DNA from 2 places in the Leptolyngbya sp. AN02str genome. Region 1 is predicted to be linked to the other one. Evidence: riboswitches for the same ligand, from Rfam matches in the RefSeq annotation. Region 1 holds a riboswitch; the other holds the start of a gene.
What was found. A riboswitch is a leader RNA that binds a small molecule or an ion and turns the genes downstream of it on or off. The one in region 1 is predicted to bind thiamine pyrophosphate.
Positions count from the first base shown of each region.

Region 2: another riboswitch for thiamine pyrophosphate. It lies ahead of ACQ4M4_RS24110 (sodium:solute symporter family transporter); the one in region 1 lies ahead of thiC (phosphomethylpyrimidine synthase).

Region 1 covers NZ_JBNXVR010000006.1:159,468-167,525, reverse strand. Annotated here, with positions in the region: gene xdhB (xanthine dehydrogenase molybdopterin binding subunit) at 1-798, opposite strand, end outside; gene xdhA (xanthine dehydrogenase small subunit) at 896-2,308, opposite strand; tRNA gene ACQ4M4_RS06750 (tRNA-Met) at 3,554-3,626, opposite strand; gene thiC (phosphomethylpyrimidine synthase) at 3,782-5,149, opposite strand; TPP riboswitch at 5,161-5,262, opposite strand; gene ACQ4M4_RS06740 (hypothetical protein) at 5,321-5,530, opposite strand; gene ACQ4M4_RS06735 (response regulator transcription factor) at 5,714-6,460, shown strand; gene ACQ4M4_RS06730 (Mo-dependent nitrogenase C-terminal domain-containing protein) at 6,663-7,046, opposite strand; gene ACQ4M4_RS06725 (hypothetical protein) at 7,707-8,058, opposite strand, start outside.
Region 2 covers NZ_JBNXVR010000045.1:48,909-56,966, forward strand. Annotated here, with positions in the region: gene proB (glutamate 5-kinase) at 1-618, shown strand, start outside; gene ACQ4M4_RS24085 (hypothetical protein) at 1,777-1,908, shown strand; gene ACQ4M4_RS24090 (glutathione S-transferase family protein) at 2,141-2,818, shown strand; gene ACQ4M4_RS24095 (hypothetical protein) at 2,846-3,184, shown strand; gene ACQ4M4_RS24100 (ABC transporter ATP-binding protein) at 3,461-5,242, opposite strand; gene ACQ4M4_RS24105 (hypothetical protein) at 5,777-6,181, opposite strand; TPP riboswitch at 6,341-6,437, shown strand; gene ACQ4M4_RS24110 (sodium:solute symporter family transporter) at 6,770-8,058, shown strand, end outside.

The sequences.
Region 1 (8,058 bases):
AAGGGTCATGTCGTGATCGCGCTTGAGTTTGACTCGTACTGGACGGCCTGTTTTGTAAGCGGCGATCGCCGCTACTGCTGCAAAGGGATTAGCTTGCGATTCTTTGCCACCAAAGCCACCCCCCATCCGTAAGCAGGTGACTACAACCCGATTACTGGAAATGCCCAAAATGCGCGCCAGAATAATTTGCGTTTCGGTGGGATGCTGCGTTGATGAGTAAACCTGATAGTTGCCTTCCAAATCAGGAACTACCCAGCTCGTTTGCGTCTCCAGGTAAAAATGATCCTGCCCATTCATTTCTAGCTCGCCCTCTAGCCGATGGGGAGCGTCTGCCAGCGCTGAGGCTGCATCGCCACGCTGCACCGTAATGGCGTTGCCCTGAAAACGATTGTGGGCGATCGCGGCTTGAATACTCACAATCGGTTCCAACGGCTCGTACTCGACAATCACCCTAGCTGCCGCCTGTCGGGCGATATCCTCCGATTCTGCCACTGTCCATACGATTGCCTGCCCCCAATAGCTCACAAATTCGGTTGGAAAGAGCGGCTCATCGTGCAAAATTACCCCCGTATCGTTTTCGCCGGGCACATCTTCTGCCGTGAGGACGGTGACCAATCCTTCAACCTCGTAGGCCAACGACACATCAATTTTGGTGATGCGGGCGTGCGCATGGGGTGCCATGACGGGCCATACCGACAACATGCCTGCTGGCAGCCGTTGCTCATCGGTGTAGACAGCCTTGCCGGTCACGTGGCCTTGGGCGCTTTCGTGGCTATTTCGCTTGCCAACCGTACTCATAGGGGTACCTAGCTAAATTGATATTGGGGTTGAATGATAGTGATGTTGAACAGGGACGATCCTTGGCGGAGAATGCGATGGGTGCGATCGTCAATCGTCATCCCATCTCGACAAAAAATTTTTCGAACAAATTGGCGACTAATCGCTGGCGATAGCTGGCGCTACCCCGTAAATCTGTGAGAGGGGTGAATGCTTGTAGCAAAAGAGGTTTGAGCGATCGCACCGTGTCGTGAGTCCAGGGTTGGCCCACCAGCGCTTGCTCAACGGCGATCGCCCGAGCCGGAGTGGCGGCTACGCCACCGTACCCGAGCCGAGCCCGCACCACACAGTCATTGGCATCTAGATCAACACAAAAGGCCGCTGCGACAATGCTAATGTCGTCCGTGCCGCGCTTGCCAATTTTGTAGGACTGGCACAGGCGACGCACCGCACCAGTCCCTAAAGATTTGGGAATCGTGACAGAGACAATGACTTCATCTGGCTGACGCTGGGTTTGGCGATATCCTGTGAAAAACTCTGACAGTGGCAAAGTGCGATCGCCCCGAACGCTCGTGACCGTAATCGTCGCATCCAGTGAGAGCAATACAGGCGGCAAGTCGCCAATGGGCGAAGCAGTGCCAATATTGCCGCCCACAGTGGCCCGATTGCGCACTTGCCGTGCCGCAAACCAGTACAGCATTGTATCTAAACTGGGGAAAACTCCTTGTAGCGTTTTCTCCACCTGGCTTAGGGGAACGGCTGCGCCAATGGTGACAGCAGCATCGGTTTGGGTGATGCCCTGAAGCTCTTGCACGGCTTCTAGAGAAATCATGATTGGGTAATGTTGGCGATGGTGGCTCAACTCTAAGCCCAAATCGGTGCCTCCAGCGATGAGTGTGGCATTGGGGTATTCTGCCAGCAGGGTCAGGAGCGATCGCAGCTCAGTCGGCCGATAAAATGCATGCTCGTGATGCTCATAGCTCACCGGGGCCAATGTTGGCGTTGCTGCAGTCAGCTTTTGGGCAAAGGAGTCGCACGCTTGGGGCGATCGCGCTTCGACAACTTGCTGGGCTGCTCGGCGAATGGGCAAATACCCCGTACATCGGCACAAGTTGCCCTCAATCGCTACATCATCCATTGGCCCATCGTAGTAAGCCGCAAACATACTCATAATGAATCCGGGTGTACAGTAGCCACACTGCGAACCTCCCAATTCCACCATGGCCGCTTGCACCGGATGCAACGCGCCATTCGCAACCCCCTCAACGGTAATCACATCTCGCCCCACTAGCGCCCCTACCGGAATGAGGCAGCTATTGACCGCCTGGTACTGAGGTTGGCCGTCGGCATCTTGACCAACCAGCACCACCGTACAAGCCCCACAGTCGCCATCTCCACATCCCTCCTTGGTGCCGGTGCGTCCACTCTGCTGAAGAAATTGCAGCAGGGTCATTGTAGGAGGCGTAGATGCCAAAGAAACGACAGAACCGTTGATGCTTAGAGTAGGGCGATCGCTAGATAAATGCGTCATGCGTTCAAAGATGTATCAAATAATGTATTAACGAAACAACGGAGCGGCGAAACAGAGATGACTAGGCTGCAAACGAAGCAAAGCCCGACTCACACGTTTTTAGAATAAGTAGTTTCATAATAAATAGCTGCATGAATAGAAGATACATAAGCCCATGAATCTTATCAGTTTGTATGCAGTATACAGGTGCTGTCTCCCCAGTATAGAAATTGCATTTCCCAAGGATTGTCACGAGAATTACCATTACGGCTTTTCCCTACAAATTTCTTCCCTACAATCCTCCTGACTAAGGTCGCAATGTCGTCGTTCTGCGAGCTTAGTCAGCGTGAGGTGGTTGAGAGGAACTCGTCCTTGGTTATTCCTCGTAATTCTGCAATTTTCGTAATTCAGTGAAGATACACTTGTAGATGTTTCTAGAGCACCAACAGAAATCCTCTAGAGTCGCGTGTGAATATTACTTTGAACATCGTGTGGCGATGCTTTGAGACCTTACTTTGCTATGTTGGCAAGAGATTCTGGTATATCGTTTGCCTGTTTTTAACGGGCTTGATTAAATGGTTCTTGGGATGATGTTAAAAATGTCCATCTTGTTTTTCGTGTTGTAGTCTTTTCCTCCTTTATTAATGTGATTTTTTATATTAAAATTTTTCTTTTATCTGTCTTTTTTTGTCTTTAGCTTTTCTAAGCTGATTTCTACTGCTATCAATTTTTCAATCTTTATTTAGCTTGGATTTAAGATCACCTTGTATATCAACCGTATTCATAAGGCTATTAATTTAATGATTCAAACAGTCCTTTCTAGGCTTGGGTGTGTCCGATGAACTTGTTCACAACGGTTCTCCAAATTGGCAAACAAAACCGTGAAAACCAGAATCCAAGGGATGCTGCTGTCGTGAACAACTACATATCAAGAACAACACTGCTTGCTTGACTAGCCCCAATACTGTTCTATATCAACCTCAAAAAAGCCCATTTTGGCGGACGCGTCGCGCCCGCCAAAATGGGCACTTCAGCTTATCCAAAACTCAGGTAATGTTATGAAGTGTCGCAGTGGGAGTGTGGGAGCCCTGAAAACTAGGACGATTGCCCAAAGCTATCGACAAACCACCCTCTGATTCTGCACTCGCAAAATGCCCCATTTTAACCCTAGGCTCATGCCAAACATGGCTAACAACGCCCAATAAACATGCAAGCTCTCTAAACATTGAGATCTTGCTGTAAGCCATGTATTGCTTCCACTTAAGATGGCTCAGGCGGGATTTGAACCTGCGACCTTGGGCTTATGAGTCCCCTGCTCTAACCACTGAGCTACTGAGCCGTGCGCTGGAAATTTCCAACTTTCTTAAGCTATCATATCACGACTGCGATCGCTACCCCTTCGACAATTTTTTTTGAATTTGGCGGTGTTGGGTAGGGCGGATGCCAGAGGGTAGATTCAGTAACAAACCGTGCCCTCTGGCATCTGCCGAAAATTTAGCTTACTGCTTCTTTAGTCAGAAACTTTTCCAACTCTGAGAGCGCATCTGCATCGACCTTGGTTTGCATAGGGCAAAACTTGGGACCACACATCGAGCAAAATTCAGCTGTCTTATAAATATCTGCTGGCAACGTTTCGTCGTGATATTCGCGTGCACGCTCCGGATCAAGCGCCAACTCAAACTGGCGGTTCCAGTCAAAGTGATAGCGTGCCCGAGAGATCTCATCGTCGCGATCGCGCGCTCCGGGTCGATGTCGGGCAATATCGGCTGCGTGGGCCGCAATCTTGTAGGCAATCAAGCCATTGCGCACGTCCTCAGCATTCGGCAGTCCCAAATGCTCCTTTGGCGTCACGTAGCACAGCATTGCTGTCCCGTACCAACCTGCCATCGCCGCCCCGATCGCACTGGAAATATGGTCATAGCCCGGTGCAATATCCGTAACTAGCGGCCCTAATACATAGAAAGGCGCTTCAGAGCATTCCTCCATCTGTTTCCGCACATTGAACTCGATTTGATCCATCGGCACATGGCCTGGGCCTTCTACCATCACCTGCACATCCTGCTCCCACGCTTGACGGGTGAGTTGGCCTAGCGTTTTTAGCTCCGCCAGTTGTGCCGCATCCGAGGCGTCATGCTGGCAACCGGGACGCAACGAATCGCCTAAGCTAAACGATACGTCGTATTTCTTGAAGATTGCGATGATGTCATTGAAGTGGGTATACAGTGGATTTTGCTGGTGATGATGCAGCATCCACCGGGCCAAAATACCGCCACCACGAGACACAATTCCTGTAAGCCGACCCTTGACCAGCGGCAAATGCTCAATCAGAATCCCCGCATGAATAGTCATGTAATCCACTCCCTGTTGGGCGTGCTTTTCAATGACGTGCAGAAAGTCTTCGGGCGTCAGGTTTTCTACCCTGCCATGCACTTGCTCTAACGCTTGATAAATGGGGACTGTACCAATTGGTACAGGAGACGCTTGAATGATCGCTGTGCGAATCTCGTCCAGGTTGCCACCCCCAGTCGATAAGTCCATCACAGTATCGGCACCGTATTTGACCGCAAGATGCAGTTTGGCAAGTTCTTCTTCAATTCCTGATGAATTTGGAGATGCCCCAATATTGGCGTTGACCTTGCATTTCGAGGCAATGCCAATTGCCATAGGCTGCAAATTGATATGGTTGATGTTCGCAGGAATAATCATGCGCCCCCGGGCAACTTCGGAGCGAATCAGCTCAGCGGGAAGGTTTTCCCGCTGGGCTACATATGCCATCTCCTCTGTCACCACGCCCTGACGCGCATAGTGCATTTGAGACACATTGCTGTGTCCACGACGCTGAGCAACCCAGTCGTTTCGCATATTATTTAGTTCCTTCAAGTAAACAGCTTCCCTCCGCCGGTATTAGCCGGACTCAGGTTCTAAGGGTGTAATCTCAGCCTGGACTGAACGCTCAGGCACCCCTAGCTTGTGGGTGATTGTATCACCAATGACAGTTGAGTTTGCAACCAACGTGTTGGTTAAGCCTTGTTGCTAGGTTGCAACATGAGTGAGAGCGATCGCGATCGCTCTAGAAATGCGATCGACAGCTTTATGCCAATCCCTCGTTTCCTCGTCAAAAAGCGCACCAAACCCTGACAGAGAATTTGATTGAGAGGCTTTGCCCATGCCACAATCGTTCATCTTGGCTGCTGGATCAGGCGGCAACCGTAAAGCAGCCCTTAGCGATTTCGAGCCCGACATAGGCCAGAACATGAAACTAGAGTTATAACTAATGTATCTATTTGTAGAGTTTTTCTTGCCAAAGGTGCATAATCAACAGAAAAACTATGGTAGGTTCCTTAAGATCTTGGGGTAAAACTTCTAAAACTTCAATTAGATTTAACCTGATCTGCGTAAAACCTTTGTTGAGATAAAACCATTTAAATGCCTCGGATTCTTGTCATTGATGACGATATTGCGATCTCTGAATTGGTCGCTGTCAACCTTGAAATGGCTGGGTACGACGTTAGCCGCGCGACTGACGGAGTCAAGGGTCAAGCCTTAGCGCTGCAACTGATCCCCGACTTAATTATGCTCGACCTAATGTTACCCAAAGTCGATGGGTTTACGGTGTGCCAACGTCTCCGTAGAGATGAGCGAACCGCCGACATCCCCGTGCTGATGCTGACAGCACTGAGCCAAACCCAAGACAAAGTGGAGGGGTTTAACGCGGGGGCAGATGACTATCTCACCAAGCCTTTTGAGGTAGAAGAGATGCTGGCGCGGGTGCGGGCGCTGCTGCGCCGTACTGATCGCATTCCTCAAGCGGCAAAGCATACGGAAATTCTTAACTTTGGCCCGCTCACCTTGGTCCCAGAGCGCCTAGAAGCGATTTGGTTTGATCACACCGTTAAGTTGACACACCTTGAGTTTGAGCTGCTCCATTGTCTGCTTCAGCGGCATGGACAAACGGTGTCTCCCAGCGAAATCTTGAAGGAAGTGTGGGGCTATGATCCCGACGATGATATTGAAACAATTCGGGTTCATGTGCGGCACTTGCGCACTAAGCTAGAGCCCGATCCCCGTCGTCCTCAATACATCAAAACGGTTTATGGAGCGGGCTATTGCCTAGAGTTGCCAACAACGGCTGCGACGGCAGATGAGGGAGATGAGGTTCCCTCAGCTAACTAGTGCAGTGCGATCGCGCATGTTTAACCCAATATTTTGCACGCAGCAACAAAGGCTCTAAGAAGGACTTAGAGCCTTTGTTGCCGTCTGTAGCAGCGATGGGAGGAGGATTTGAGAGCTTACCAGCAGATGCGATCAGAAGGTTTACAGTGGACCTAAGGGTTGGGTGCAAGGCGACTGTGCGAAGCAATGCGATCGCTCAATCTTAGCAATAGCAGGAAATATCCACACCACATTCATCGGCCAAGTAGCACAGGGCACGGAATCGGAGTGCCACAACTTCTTCGTAGAAAGGGTTGAGCTTGCAGAGGGGAGGAATGTGTAAGAGCGTTTTGCCAAATACAGAGATATCGCGCTCAAAGGGACACTGCGATGGGATCAGTTGGCATAGTTTGTGAGCCAATTCGGGAGTGTTGACTTCGATTTGATTGATGTATCGGCGCAAGGGTAGAAGGAGGTCGGCGGTTAGGAGCGATCGCCAAGTGGGAGTAGGAGAAGAAGCGGGTTGAAGAGAAACCTCTTCTGGCGAAGGTTGATGGAGGGCAACCCAGCTAACGAGAGCCAAATCGCGGGTTGTAGAATCAAACATTTTCATATCCATTCCTCAATGTTGCTGCACATCAGCAACGCAACAGGCTTGAACAAGTGCTAAATCATGCAACGTAAGCAGTGAAAGCAAGCTAATGGATGTTGTGGTCCTTTTTTAACAACAACAGGAATAGCGGCTATTCCTAACGGATTGAACAAAGAACTCAACGATACGGTCTGGTGAGAGACGGAGTCCGATAAGGGACTTACTTGATCTGTCTGCGTTCTTCTTCGATCCTACGTTAACTTTTATTGCAAAAAGTTGTTGTTGATACAAGAGTAGAGATTTCCGCCCACATTGGAGGGTTGGCTTATCTCAATCTCATTGGGAGTATGCCCTGCCTGCCTGGGTCATACCGCGAGTGAAATTACGGAAATTTTTGAACGAGATCTGTTGTCTGCGCAATTGCACTCAGTCTTCTTTAACAGGACTTAGCAGTTGAATGATGTTTAAGCGCTTAGCGCTTAAACATCATTCAACCCCCTGGTTTTTCGGATGAAGTGCGTCAGTCCTATCTAAGACAACTGAGAGACGCAAACTTATACTCTGAAGCGACAAAATGATTGAGCTTTGATGATTTGTTTTGACAAGCTAGATGATTTGTTTTGACAAGCTAATAGTCACTGCTGCGGTAAGCTTTATTCAGTCTATACCCACACGCTACATCCACACAGTGACAACATAGAAAAAATAAAGCGAGTACAACGCTCCGATGATGCCAATGATGAATTTCCCTGCTGCGGAATGATAATTCTGAAAGAGAATTGCAGAAGTCATGGCAACAGATAATATTTCTACGATTGAAACGATATTGCCATAATGTTTGGGATCCCAATAGGATATAGGACTGACAAAACGCCAATCGGAAAATGGAAAGAAGTGACGATGACCGTCGTCATGGTGCAACGGCAGATCTCCAGCGATGTGCAGCAACATGCTGGTGAAAAGGAGAATCCCAAATTGCGATCGCCCCCATATTGCAATACCAAGCCCAAGCAACATGAGCGGAATT
Region 2 (8,058 bases), on a different contig from region 1:
TTTTTGCTGACGGATGTGGATCGCCTCTATTCTGCCGACCCGCGCTACGATCCCACCGCCCAACCCATTAACTTGGTAGATGATATTGATAAGCTAACGGCGCTGAATGTGGATGTGGGCGATCGCGGAACCAGTTGGGGCACGGGGGGCATGGTCACCAAAATTGCAGCGGCTCGCATTGCCACCGTCGCTGGAGTTCGCACAGTAATTACCGAAGGGCGATCGCCCCAAAATATTGAAAAAGCCCTGATGGGCGAACCGATTGGCACTCAATTTGCTCCCGAGGTCGAACCTCAAAATGCACGTAAACGATGGATTGCCCACGGTCTACTTCCCGCTGGCAAACTCTATCTTGACTCAGGAGCCGTGGCCGCCATTCGAGATGCCGGAAAGTCGCTCTTAGCCGCAGGAATTAAAGAGGTTGAGGGTGAATTTCAAAGTCGCGATGCCGTGCAAATTTGCGACCAGCATGGCAATGAAATTGCCCGAGGCATTGTGAACTACAACAGCACCGAACTGCAACAAATTCGGGGACACCATTCCGAGGCAATTCCCCAAATTTTGGGCTACGAAGGCGAGGCCACCGTTGTACATCGAGATAATCTAGTGTTGGTATAGCGCATCACTTTTGGGCACAAATGGGCGATCGCATACCCCAATCTCTAACAAAAGGAAGATTTTATTCAAGCTTCACGAGCAAATTGGTCCTCGGATCCCTCTCTTTTTTCAGAGGTTTCTGAAAAAAGAGAGCGGTATTCTTCTCAAAGAAGTCACAGATCGACGAACTGTGGTTGAACGAGAGTTCACCTCGCACTCGCACTCGACTGTACTTAGCCCGTCGGCGACTCATCTGTTCTCCATCCCTTCACCTCATCACGAGGAAAAAAATGCGCAAGTTCATGAGTCTATGTGTTCTGCTCAGCGTCACAGCACTCTTAGGCGCCTGCGGCCCCCAGCCTACTGATGCTCCACCACCCGCAGAAGCCCCTGCAGAGTAGCCCCCCGCACAGTAGAGCTACTCCCGCTACAACCCATCTGCTACATACACTTTTGAGAGATATGGGGACACACGCTACTCATATCTCTCAAAAGTGTATTTTCCAAAAGCATACTGGCGAACCTATGGCAGGGAAGCGAACACCTTACCAACTCCCATCTCAGACCGAAATTCTACGCTTCTCAACTCCTGCCAAAGGATAGTTGACACAAAAACGACACAAAAACGACACAGAAGAACGCTATTTCAAATTTTATATTTCTCACAGTTCAAGCGACTGCCATCGTTTAACCACACAAGTCTTTCCTGACTAGGCGGCACATACCAATCGGATACGAGAATAGATGATTTTGAGAGCACTATTGAAGTAGAAATAGTAGGGTTTAAAACTAGATAACTTACAGAGTTCTTACTTTACGCGTTTATAATTCCAGGTATGTGCTTGAATAGATAGAGCTTCGGCAAATTTTTAACAGCGCCTTTCAATCATTTTTCCCAGAGAAGCAAGTTAGATTCAATCTATAAAATCCATAATTTACTCAAATTCCAGACTATCTCAAGCTTAAAATTGAGATCGTTTTTCTTGCTTTGGAATTAAATCAAAGGATATTTTTATCATTCTCCGAGTTTTTGCATAAAAACATAAAACAGTTGACAATCTTCTCATGAAAAGAAGATTATATTTGTTAGTCTATTGGGTCTTTGTTATAGACTCAGTAAGCAATTTACGATGAAGCTTGCGTTCAAAGTTTGCTTCAATTTGTACAAGGAGACCTCTTATGAAGAAAACCATCGGTTTGTTGTTGGCTTTGGGTTTGGTTACCGTGTTGGGTGCTTGTGCAGGTGGTGGCGGTGAAGCACCTCCGGCTGAAGCTCCTGCTGAGTCTCCCGCTGCTTCTCCTTCGCCTTAATTTTGATGATTCTCCAGAATATAGATTCTGCTCATGAATTTAGAGTCTGGGGTCCATTTTCTTTGATGGCTTCCTAGCATTCATTCATCTGTAGGCTAGTTTCTACAAGCGATTGCTATCGTGTTGACGTTTGCTATTAAAGCATTTGATCTTGAGCGATCGCCTGAGACACGATTGAATTTTGTGCTTGGGAAATTAGCCTACTCACTTTTTTTCCATTTCATCTCTATTCATGTTATTACTGCAGTTCAGCACCTCGCATTACTGTCGAAAAGTTAGGCTAGCGCTGAATTATAAAAACGCTGAATTTCAGATTGAAAATTTAACTCCTGGACTACATATTCCAAAGATCAAAGCACTAGCGGGCACAACTACGGTGCCTGTTTTGTTATTGAATCATTCAAAGTCTTCCAAGGCGATCGCAGACTCGACCCACATCTTTGAGTATTTGGAACAAACCTTTCCAGATCCACCTTTATTTCCAGCAACCGACTTGCTCAAGCATGAAGTCAAAATGCTAGAAGATTGGCTAGATGAAAGCATCGGTGTCGCAACCCGATTTGTGTATTACGACTACCGAGCCAAAGAGGGCAAAGCGATCGATCCCTCCTTCACCAGCCAAGTCATTATTCAAGTTGTGCGCCGACAATACGGCATGACAGAAGCGCGAGTTCGTTTGGCAAAAGAGCGCTTAGCCGATGCCTTGGTATTTTTGCAGGAACGTTGGTCTGATCGGTATTTAGTCGGCGATCGCCCTTCGGTAGCTGATCTGACTGCGGCTGCATTACTTAGCCCACTTGCCCTGTTGCCCCACTACCGCACCGAGCACCCCTGGTTGTTTGAGCGTATTCGCGATATTCATCATCTATGTGGCGAACCGTTACCCCCTGGGCTTGCTGACAAGGCATGATAGAAGCAGCACGCAGGAGAAATTGCAGTGAACGACTGGCTTTTCACTCAGAGCCGATGGCTGTTGTGGCAGCAAGCAGCGCTAGCGGGATTGAGCAGCTTGGCGGCCCTAGGTGCGATCGCCCCCAGCCACGCATTGCCCCCTCCAGAAGACATCCCCGAAGAGGTTCTGCGAACTCAAATTATTTTGGAAGGGCGATCGCCAATTGATGGGGAGGCTCTTACCGCTCAGGAGTATGCTGAGCAGCAGGCAGCCATTCAGGTCGTCCTCAATGCCCCAGGAGAACTCTCACCTGAGGTGCGTGAGGTCATTTTTCTGTTGTCTTTGCGCAAGGGTTTACGCATTTTCTTTCCCTTTATCCCTTAAGTTCAGGCTTAGAGAACGTCTGAAAAGTGCCTCAAGCTTCGGGTATTGTCCCACCATTGGTTATTCTCCCCTCCCAAACTTGCGAAGGGAAAGGGTTTGCATCTCCCCTGCTCCCAAAACTGGGAGCAGGGGATAGGGGATGTAGCGCTTTGCGCTTCCCAAAGGGTGACTATTTTTTGACTTCCTAGACATCCTCTTAGCCATCTTTGGCAGAGTCCTAGAGGTTTGAGGTTGTTGGCTGCCCGCAATACCTCTAGGGCCAATCATCTCAACTATCTACGGATGGGGCTTAGTTCTCAACCCCATTTGCACCTTCCATAGGCCAGCATATACCCCGTCTGCAGCAAGCAAGTCTTCGTGGCGACCCTGCTCAATCAGCCTGCCGTACTCCATGACGTAAATGCGATCGGCATTACGAATCGTGGATAGTCGATGGGCGATCGCAATGGTAGTGCGGTTTTGGGTAATGCGCTCCAGCGATCGCTGAATCGCCGCTTCCGTCTCGTTGTCCACGGCAGAAGTAGCCTCATCCAGAATGAGGATCGGTGGATTTTTGAGGACAGCACGGGCGATCGCCAGGCGCTGCCGTTGCCCACCTGATAGTTTTTGGCCTCGCTCGCCCACCACCGTATCGTATCCATCGGGCAGCTGCTCAATAAACTCATGAGCCTCAGCAATTTTTGCGGCTTCCACCACTTCCTTAAACGTGGCATCGGGGGTGCCGTAGGTAATGTTTTCCCACACCGTACCGTGGAACAGAAACACATCCTGGCTCACCAAGCCAATTGCTCGCCGCAAATCCCGCAGCTGAATCTCGCGAATATCTTGCCCATCCAGCGTGATGCGCCCTTCAGAAACCTCATACAGTCGCAGCAGCAGTTTCACCAATGTACTTTTGCCAGATCCGGTGGAGCCAACAATCGCAATTGTTTTTCCGGCAGGAATATGCAGCGACAAGTCATGAATTACCGATTGGCGATCGCGGTAAGCAAAGCGAATATTCTGAAGATCGATTTCGCCACTTACCCGATTCGCAGGCAACGGAGCGCGACCAGAGTGAATCGTGAGCGGCGTATTCAACACATCCAGCACACGGTTGGTAGAAGCCATCGCCCGCTGATACTGATCCAATGTTTCGCCCAACCGAGTCAACGGCCATAGCAATCGCTGAATCAAATACACCAGCACACTGTAGTTACCCACGGATAGAGTGCCGTTGACTACCGCCAACCCACCCAGAAATAGCGTCGCAACAAATCCCAACAAAATCAAAATGCGGATAAGCGGCACAAACGCAGCACTTAGCGCGATCGCCCGTTCATTGCTGCGGCTATAGGCCTGACTTTCATGCCGAATTCTCTCAATCTCATAAGCTTCGGTGGCAAAGCTTTTAATCGTCATAATGCCGCCAAAGTTATTCGACAAGCGGCCATTCAGCAAACTGGCCTTTTCTCGCACATCGGCATAACGCGGAGCCAACAGTTTTTGAAATGCCACCGATCCCCACAAAATAAACGGCATGGGCAACATGGCCAACCACGCCACACCAGGTGCTAGATAGAAGAAAATGCCACCAATGAGCACAACCGTAGCAGCAACTTGCAGCACCTCATTCGCGCCAAAGTCTAAAAAGCGCTCCAGTTGGTTAATGTCATCATTCAAAATCGACATCAACCGCCCCGTGCTTTGGCTCTCAAAATATTCCATTTCCAGCTCTTGAATATGGCTGTAGGCATCAAGCCGGAGGTCGTGCTGCACACGCTGCGCCAAGCTGCGCCACAACCGCGCATAGGCATATTCAAACAAAGACTCTAAACTCCAAATCACCATGCTCGCGGCGATGATGACCCCAAGCTGCTGCGTCACACCTTCAATACCAAATTGTGCTAGCCAAGAGTTTTCCTGCTGCACAACTACATCCACAGCCGCACCAATCAACAAAGGTGGAGCCAGGTCAAAAATCTTATTCAAAATAGAGCAGGTAATTGCCTGCCACATTTGCACGCGATACACCTGACCATAGTGCAGAAGTCGAAGAAGAGGATGCTGAGATTTCAAGGCTTGTTTCGAAAAAAGGACTTTCACTATTCTGCAACTAAGTCAAAACTTATGCATATCGGCGTATGTATCCCTGAGCACCAAAAAGTTATGCCGCTCGCCCAGTTCACCGAGGCATCCTGCACGAATGGCTGTTTGAAGCAGGGAGCATTGCGCACCTCCGCCACGCAATGATTCATACAGGAGGTCTTAGGTTGCAATGAATCAAGCCTCAGCCTCTTTAACCTCCCAGCCAGGATTGGTCAGTCTGGACAGCATTTAACGGGTTTGGACGTAGGTTGCAGGTAGACCACGACCAATCATTTCACAACCCAACCCCACACCCAGAAGAGATTGGAACAGGCCTGTGCTTCATCTTGATAAACCGAGTTTGATCTCTATGCTCGATCTCTAAAAGCTCTCCTCAATAAATGGGACCTCGTGAGCCTTCCCACATGATTTTTCACATGATGAAAAGGCCCACGAGGTCCAGTTTTGCAAATTTGAGCTGGCTAGATGGCCTAAGACCAGTTATTTGTTGGCTAAAACGCCGATTTATCGCTTCCGAATATCTTTTGCCATGTTGCGGAACATGTCCATGCTGGTATCGGTACGACGGCGCTCAGCGGTTTGATCTTGAGACTGAGTGGCAGGAGCACTCGGCTGGCTGGTGGTGCTATTGATGAAAGTGGGCGCACTAGGAGCAGATCCATTCATAGATGGGGTGCCCGGCTTCACAACCCCCATAGAAGAGACTTGAACAGTTTGCTCAAACTCTCCGCCGTTACCAATGGTTTTGGGAAATGTGCGGCGGACGGCTTTTGCCGTTCTCATGTAATCGATGTTGCCGTAGGTTTTTGCATCGTCTGCGTCTAAGAAATAGGCGCGGACTTTTTCACCTTTGGCAGTGGGAGCTGCCTGGTCATTTTTCTTTCCGAGAAAGCCAAAAAATCCTGCCATAAATCTTGCTGGGTGTGTCTTTTACATTCATTAACCTTTATGTTAAGTCTTTTGAAGCGTGTTTTGGTGTTACAAATACGACGAGTTGCTACGAATTTTTACTTGAATTGTGGATTGAGGGCGATCGCCAAAAATCTTGTACCGAAAGTGATATTCTATTCATCAAGCTAGGGGTGCCTGAGCGATCGGGCTGAGATTATACCCTTGGAACCTGAGTCTGGTTAGTACCAGCGGAGGGAAGCATTGATTAGAGCTAACTCTAAAGCAATGGTGTCCGCATCATGTAGCAAGCAACCGCACTCTTTCGTTGAGGAGTGAACGATTGGTTGCGGCTTCTCATTTCAGCAAAAGGTAAGAGAACCTATGCATATTGCACGGGTTTGTGCTGCTCTGGCTTTTTTGCTGTTGGCGCGATCGCCTCACCTATCAGATTCCATTGACTCTCATCAACACACCACTCGCCACCTCTGGCCAACGTTTCTAGAACACATGCAGTTTCACTACAGGCTTGATTGCGGCCTTAATTGCAGCCTTAGCTGCAGCCTTGATACTGCGCTCGTTCTAATTTTGCTTTGAGGAAGGGAAGCTATGCCGATTGGAGCCGTTGCTCTATTAATTACCCTGGTTACGGCTGGAGCCTTTGCGCTCATTGGTTTTTTACATGCCAGCAAGCGCATCATCACGCTGGAGGAGTTTGTTTCTAGCCGAAACCAGTTTGGGAACTGGATGACGTTTGCCACGCTGGTAGCATCGGCCATGGGCGTTTGGATCTTGTTTAGTCCTCCCGAGGTTGGTGCCACCAGCGGAGTTGCCGGCATTTTGGGCTACTGTCTTGGTTCCGCAGCACCGATCGCCCTGTTTATTCAAATTGGGCCTCGCATTCGCCAACTCATGCCCAATGGCCACTCGTTGAACGAATTCGTTTTGTATCGATTTGGCCAGCAAATGTACGGGCTCACGCTGGCCATTATTGTGTTCTACATGTTCGTGTATTTAACAGCGGAGCTAACGGGCATTGCCAAAGCTGTGCAAATTTTGGCCGACGTGCCGTTGGGATGGACAGCCCTGCTCGTTATGGCAGCGACATTTGTGTACACAACCTATGGCGGCTTAGCAACCACTATCTTCACGGATATGGTGCAGTTTGTGGTGATTGTGCCGTTACTGCTGATTAGCCTGACGGTTACGATTTTGGCGCTTGGGGGCTTGGGCCCTGCATTGCAGCCTATTCAGCAAAATGCACCCGAGCTTTTATCATTCAGCAATCTTCCCGGACTCAAGTTTGGAGCCACGTTATTTATTGCAGTTCTGGTTGCTGAAATTTTTAATCAAGGCAACTGGCAACGCATCTATGCTGCACGCAATAACCAAACTGTTCGCACTGCGTTTCTGGCTTCATCGCTGATTATTCTACCCATGCTGTTTGTTGCAGGTAGTTTGGGCATTTTGGGAATGCATTTTGGTTTTAACAGCGATCAAACATTCTTTTCGCTGATTCAACAACTCCAGCTTCCATTTTGGTTCTTTATCGCAATTCTTATTTTGGCGTTGGCGTTGGTCATGAGCAGTGTTGATACGTTGCTCAACGGCATCACCAGTGTGTTTACGCTCGATTTGGTGAGGTTGTGGCCGCATATGCAAACGGCTGGGCATTTGCGCGCTACTCGAGTGCTTACGGTTGTGATCGGCTCTGTTGCGGTGGCGATCGCCGCTCAAGGGTACAACGTTTTGTATCTCTTCCTACTAGCCGACTTGGTTTGTGCTGGAGCGTTCATACCCATTTTGCTTGGGCTATACTCTCGCCAGATCACAGGCACGGTTGCGCTGGTTAGTTGCCTTGCTGGAATTGCGGCTGGGGCATTATTCTTCCCCAAACC